Regions from separate parts of the Bradyrhizobium sp. 76 genome, predicted to be linked through region 2. Evidence: predicted binding sites of a transcription regulator. Region 2 holds the regulator's gene; the other holds the start of a gene.
The links. Region 2 encodes LexA, which represses DNA repair genes until DNA is damaged. Its sites were predicted from a motif close to TGTTCNNNNTGTGTTCNG; they were not measured.
Positions count from the first base shown of each region.

Region 1: the regulator LexA is predicted to act here: its motif matches at 2,194-2,211, upstream of IVB48_RS19505 (UvrD-helicase domain-containing protein).

Region 1 is NZ_JADPIS010000090.1:613,235-616,650, forward strand. Features, by position in the region: gene IVB48_RS19505 (UvrD-helicase domain-containing protein) at 1-2,030, opposite strand, end outside; gene IVB48_RS19510 (DUF1328 domain-containing protein) at 2,271-2,444, shown strand; gene IVB48_RS19515 (thioesterase family protein) at 2,450-2,956, opposite strand; gene IVB48_RS19520 (FAD-linked oxidase C-terminal domain-containing protein) at 3,044-3,416, shown strand, end outside.
Region 2 is NZ_JADPIS010000015.1:610,802-614,217, forward strand. Features, by position in the region: gene IVB48_RS03820 (ComEC/Rec2 family competence protein) at 1-102, shown strand, start outside; gene IVB48_RS03825 (hypothetical protein) at 234-668, opposite strand; gene lexA (transcriptional repressor LexA) at 1,132-1,833, opposite strand; gene glp (gephyrin-like molybdotransferase Glp) at 2,010-3,221, opposite strand.

The sequences.
Region 1 (3,416 bases), on a different contig from region 2:
CCGACATGGCCGAGCCGGCGCTCTTCCTCGAGGCCGGCGCGGCCCTGTTCGTCCAGCGTGCGCTGGCTCGGAAACAGGCCTTCCTCCCAGCCCGGCAGGAACACGTTGTCGAATTCCAGCCCCTTGGCCGAATGCAAGGTCATCAGCGACACTGCGTCCTCATCGGCGCCGCTGTCGCGGTCCATCACCAGCGAGATGTGCTCCAAGAACCCTTGCAGGTTCTCGAACTCCTCCATCGAGCGCACCAGCTCCTTGAGGTTTTCGAGCCGGCCCGCGGCGTCCGCCGAACGGTCCTTCTGCCACATCTCGGTGTAGCCGCTCTCGTCGAGCACGATCTCGGCGAGCTCCGTGTGCGAGGTGACCTCGCGCTGGGCGCGCCAGCGGTCGAACTGGGCGACGACGTCGCGTAACGAGCCGCGCGCCTTCGGCTTCAGCTCGTCGGTCTCGACCACCGCGCGCGCCGCCTCGAACAGCGGAATGCGGCGCTTGCGGGCGTGGTCGTGCAGCATCTGCACGGTGGCATCGCCCAGGCCGCGCTTGGGCGTGTTGACGATGCGCTCGAAGGCGAGATCATCGGCCGGTGAATTGATGACGCGCAGATAGGCCAGCGCGTCGCGGATTTCGGCGCGCTCGTAGAAGCGCGGGCCGCCGATGACGCGATAGGGCAGGCCGAGCGTGACGAAGCGGTCTTCGAACTCGCGCATCTGGTAGGAGGCGCGAACGAGAATCGCGATCTCGTTGAGCTTGTCGCCCTGGCGCTGGATCTGCTCGATCTCCTCGCCGATGCCGCGGGCTTCCTCTTCCGAATCCCACGAGCCTGTCACCGTGACCTTCTCGCCGTCATGGTCTTCGGTGCGCAGCGTCTTACCGAGCCGGCCTTCATTGTGGGCGATCAGGTGCGAGGCGGCGGCGAGGATGTGGCCGGTCGAGCGGTAGTTGCGCTCGAGGCGGATGACCTTGGCGCCGGGAAAATCATGGTCGAAGCGCAGGATGTTGTCGACCTCCGCGCCGCGCCAGCCATAGATCGACTGGTCGTCGTCGCCGACGCAGCAGATGTTCTTGACGTGTGTTTTTTCGTTCGCCGGAGGCGGCGCCACATCGTCATTCTCGGCATCACCGGGCCGATGCGAAGCGTCGAGACCCGGTGATCCATCTGGCGAAGAATCGATGGCTTGCCGGGGCAAGCCGGGCAATGACGGATTGGCCGACGGCGCCTGCGACAGCAGCCGCAGCCACAGATACTGCGCGACGTTGGTGTCTTGATACTCGTCGACCAGGATGAATTTGAAGCGCTGCTGGTACTGCCGCAGGATATCCGGATGCTCGCGGAAGATGCGGATGTCCTCGAGCAGCAGATCGCCGAAATCGGCGGCGTTCAAAATCTTCAGCCGCTCCTGGTAGCTCGCATAGAGCTTGCCGCCCTTGCCGTTGGCGAACACGGCGGCTTCGCCCGACGGCACCTGCGACGGCGTCAGGCCGCGATTCTTCCAGCCGTCGATGAGGCCGGCGAGCATGCGCGCGGGCCAGCGCTTGTCGTCGATATTGTCGGCTTGCAGAAGCTGCTTGAGCAGTCGGACCTGATCGTCGACGTCGAGCACGGTGAAGTTCGACTTGAGCTGCGCCAGCTCGGCGTGGGTCCGCAGGATGCGCCCGCCGATGGAGTGGAAGGTGCCGAGCCACGGCATGCCTTCGACGGCATGACCGAGCATCTGACCGAGCCGGTGCTTCATCTCGCGCGCGGCCTTGTTGGTGAAGGTCACCGACAGGATTTCGGATGGGCGGGCGCGTCCCTGGCTCAGGATATGGGCGATGCGCGTGGTCAGCACGCGGGTCTTGCCGGTGCCGGCGCCGGCCAGCACCAGAACCGGGCCGTCCAGCGTTTCCACAGCCTCGCGCTGCTCCGGATTGAGCCCGGACAGGTATTGCGGGCCCACCGAGGCCCGCGCACGCGCGGCGATGCCGCCGGCTGCGGGCTGGTGGTCGGGGACGCTCTGGGACGTGATCTTGCTCGGCTCGGTCATGCGAATCATTTGCCCCACGTTGGCACCGCGGGGTGGTGAAAGGGGAGCCTTCTTAACAGGGATTGGTCCCTATATGGGGCCGCGGGCGGGGGTTTTCCACGTGCGCGAAAAGCCAATTTGTTCCTGCGGGTCAGGCGAATTTCGGCCCTAGCGGCTCGGAACCATTGTTCCGAGTTGGCGATTGGTTCTGCAAGTGAGGCGCGTCAGCCGCGCCGATCGCAGACAGACATCGAAACAGAGGTTCGGATCATGCTTAGCTGGGTAGTGACGTTTCTGGTTATCGCCCTGATCGCCGGTATCCTGGGCTTTGGCGGCCTCGCCGGCGCGTCGATCGAAATCGCCAAGATCATCTTCTTCATCGCGGTCGTGTTGTTCCTGGTCTCGGCCGTTGTCGGTCTGGCCCGCGGCCGCACCAGGGTCTAGCGCGCTTACCGCTTCGAGGGCATCGCCACGTTCCGGCCGATGCCCTCGGGCCGTGGCACCGCGCTGTGGGTCTTGACCACCGCTGCGATGCGCTCGCTTATGTCTGGCGGAAAAGCCGCCACCTTTCGTGAGCCCATGTCGATGTGAAGCGACATGTTTTCGGAGGTCGCCGACAGCCAGCCCTCGGTGGCGTGTCGTAGCTCCTGGAAGGTGTGAAGCCGCTTGTCGTCGGCTTCCAGCAGCCAGACCGAGACCTGAACGGGATCGCCGAGGTGGATTTCGCGCAGATACCGCACGTGGCATTCGGCAGTGAAGGTCGATCCGCCGCGCTCCTTCATGTAGGCCGGCCCGATCCCGAGCGTCAGCCACATCTGATCGATCGCGCGGTCGAACATCACGTTGTAATAGGCCATGTTGAGGTGGCCGTTGTAGTCGATCCATTGCGGCTCGATCTGCATGATCGAGGCGCGGAACGGCGCGCCCTCGATCGTTGTGGCAGCAGTCTCCGGCATGTGTCCTTCCCAAGCTATGCATCCGGTCGCTTGACTTGACCGGTGAGATGTCCTTTGCCACGGTTCGTCTCGTCGGGAGGAACGTCCGTGGGTACGACCATCACCAATAATCCGCCGCGGCCGGCGCCGAAAGCCCTCGCGAGCGCGCTGGAGCAGCTTGCCGCGCGGTTCGGCAACCGCCTCATCACCTCTCAGGCCGTCCGCGAGCAGCACGGCCATACCACCACATGGATCGTGAACCAGCCGCCGGACGGCGTGGTGATGGCGCAGGAGACCGCCGACATCCAGGACGTGGTGCGGATCTGCGCGAAAAACGGCGTGCCCGTCATCGCCTTCGGCACCGGCACCTCGCTCGAGGGCCAGGTCAACGCACCCGCCGGCGGAATCTGCATCGACCTGCGCGACATGAACAAGGTGCTCGCGGTGCATGCCGAGGACCTCGACTGCGTGATCCAGCCCG
Region 2 (3,416 bases):
GCAGGCGAGGGTGATTTCGACGGCAGCCTTGCGCCCAAGGCGATCGCACCCCGCATCAAGGACGCAACGCCGGCGGAGACCGACTTGCAGGCCGACGATTGATCTGACGGTGCGGAGCAATGCAGTGGATTGGTGCATCTGCTCGGATTCACTGGGCGCAAACCGCGCCATCTCGCCGGCCACGGCCGGCGACGGCGATTCAATCTTGACCTCCGACCTCGTAGCCGGCTGCGTCAGCCGATCGGCAGGCGCGTGACGGTCGGCTGCCTGTCGACGATGACCTGCGCCTTGTGCTCGCGCTCCGTCACCGGCTGGGTCACAGGCAGTTGCAGCACGGTCGCGCGCTGGCCTTCGACGAGCTGCGTCACCAGCACATATTTGCCGTCGGGGAATTCGATCGCGTCGTGATGGCGGTCGGGAACGTGCGGATCGATCTTGCCGAACTTGCCCACGCGGGAATTGATGGTGCGCGTCCAGATCCAGCGATTGTCGTAGCGAACGTCGTCGGCGAAGGCGAGCTCCGTTCCCGGCAGCAGGCAGACGGCAACAGACGGATCGGCTGCCGAGGCGAAGCCGCGCGTCGAGGTGCCGCGGAAGCTTGTCGTGACGATCGTCTCGCCGACTTCGGCGGGGCGCGACGCGACGGCATGCAGGCTGTAGTCACACATCGGGTGCTCCTCATGCTGGGATAGCAACCCGCGTCTCTTAATCGAGGCGCAGGCCTCTATCAGAGTTGAAGCATGAAGCTCTGCTTGGTTGTGGGCAAATCTGCGGCTGGTTTCCGCGAGCCGCGATCACATTATCTTTCCCGAATTCAATAGGAACAAAGCGAGTTGCGATGCATTCGGGAGGCGCGTGCGCGAATATCGCCGGCTTGACTGCCACGGTCGAGCTTGATCGCTGGCCGCTGTTTCCTCGAACACTTGCGCCGCGAACCAGTTCCGCTTCGTGGGCGTCGCGAGGAGCCAGCGCCGAAGGAGGGGCCGGATAGTCTGTGCAGAACCAGAAAGACTACCCAGCCGGAGCGGACGATGATCCGCTCCAATCCCTGACCGGCGATGCCGATCGGAAGCGCACGCGGCGCCAAGCACCTCCGGTATGAAGTACTCCCGGTATCAAGGACGCCCGGTATCAGTACTTCCGGTAAAGCCCGATCAGCTTGCCCTGAATCTTCACCCGGTTGGGCGGCAGGATGCGGACCTCATAGGCCGCGTTGGCGGGCTCGAGCGCGATCGAGGCGCCGCGACGGCGGAAGCGCTTCAGCGTCGCTTCCTCGTCGTCGATCAGCGCCACCACGATGTCCCCTGTATCGGCGCTCTCGTTGCGCTGAATCAGCGCCATGTCGCCGTCAAGGATGCCGGCCTCGACCATGGAATCACCGCGCACTTCGAGCGCGTAATGCTCGCCCGAGCCGAGCATGTCAGGCGGTACGCTGATAGTATGGCTGCGGGTCTGCAACGCCTCGATCGGCGTGCCGGCCGCGATGCGACCCATCACCGGCACCGCGACGGGACGTTCGCCCTCGTCCGCGGGCAGGCTGGAGCTCGCGCGCACCTTGCCGAGATTGCCCTCGATGACGCTCGGCGTGAAGCCGCGGCGGCTGCCTGCGGCTGCCTGGAGCTCCGGCAGCTTGATGACTTCAATCGCACGGGCGCGGTTGGGCAGGCGTCGGATAAAGCCACGCTCCTCGAGCGCCGTGATCAGGCGATGGATGCCCGACTTCGAGCGCAGGTCGAGCGCATCCTTCATCTCGTCGAAGGAGGGCGGTACGCCGCTTTCCTTCAGACGTTCACTGATGAACCGCAGAAGCTCGTATTGTTTGCGCGTTAACATCTCGACCAAAGTCCCCCGGTTGATGTCGTCCGATTCCGAGACGCTGAATTCGGCAATATGCCGCTACATGCTCGAAACAAATCATGAACGGACACTATATGTTCGATACATGTTCCGCAACTGCTTAATTTACCGTGAACAGAGCAAAGTTGGCGGAACGCGCATTGCCGGGGCGCTCAGACAGGGAGCCGCAACACTTCGCAAGCCGTGCCGGCTTCGGCCTTCGGCGCGAACGGTGCGCGCACGAGAAGTACCTGCGCTGCAGCGAGATTCGCAAGCAGCGAAGAGTCCTGATGATTGACGGGAAGAACGACGCGTGTGCCATCGTCGCGCTCCTCCAGATGCGCGCGCAGATAGTCCTCGCGCTGGTCGTTGGCGCTGACGTCGCGGCCGAGCACGGCGCGCTCACGGCGATGGTGAATCACTGAACGGCCCGACAGGGCACGAATCAGCGGCACCATGAACAGGAAAGCGCACACGTAGGACGACACGGGATTGCCCGGCAGACCGATCACGCCCATTGCGCCGAGCCGCCCGTGCATCATCGGCTTGCCTGGCCGCATCGCGATCTTCCAGAACGCCATCGCGATGCCTTCGTCCCGCAGTGCCTGCTGGACCAGATCGTGGTCGCCGACCGATGCGCCTCCGGTCGTGATCAGGATGTCGGCGCCGCTCTCACGGGCGCGGCGGATGCCGGCGGTGGTGGCCTCCAGCGTGTCGGCGGCAATACCGAGGTCGATGGTCTCGGCGCCTTCGCTGCGGGCGAGCGCGTGCAGGGCGTAGCCGTTGGAATAGACGATCTGGCCGTGGCCGGGCGTGCTGCCCGGCATCACCAGTTCGTCGCCGGTGGCGAGAATCGCGACCTTCGGACGCCCGCAAACGGCAAGGTGCGGATGATTCATCCCGGCGGCGAGCGCGAGGTCGCGCTCGGTGAGACGGCTTCCCTTGCGCAGGAGCACGTCGTCCTCGCGGAAATCGACGCCGGCGGGGCGAATGTGCCGACCGGCGATCGCGGCTTCCTTGATCGTGATACGCTTGCCGGCGGCGACGGTGTCCTCCTGGATCACGACGGCGTCCGCGCCACCGGGAACGACGCCGCCGGTGAAGATCCGCACGGCCTCGCCGGCGCCGACCATCCCCGCGAACGGTCGGCCCGCCGCGACTTCGCCGATGATGGTGAGCTCCGAATCGATCGTCGCGGCATCGGCCGCTCGCACCGCGTAGCCGTCCATCGCCGACATCGCCTGCGGCGGCTGCGTGCGCCGCGCCGCGACGTCACGCGCGAGCACGCGATGGTAGGCCTGGTCGAGGGAGATCATTTCTTCCGGCAGCGGCTCTGCACCCGCCAGCACCGCGGCAAGCGCGTCGGAAACCGGCATCAAGGCCACGGCGAAAACTCCTGCTCGGCACGTTCGGGCGAATGTTCCGCACGTCTTCTAGCCGAGCGCGGGCGCAGAGGCAAAACAGCCGAGCGGGTGCAGTCATCCCACCGCATTGTTCCGGAAGGCAGGATCAAGCGCGTTGCGGCACGATCCGAAGAACGTGCCAGATCGGCAGGACAATGGTCATGGCAAGACGAGAAC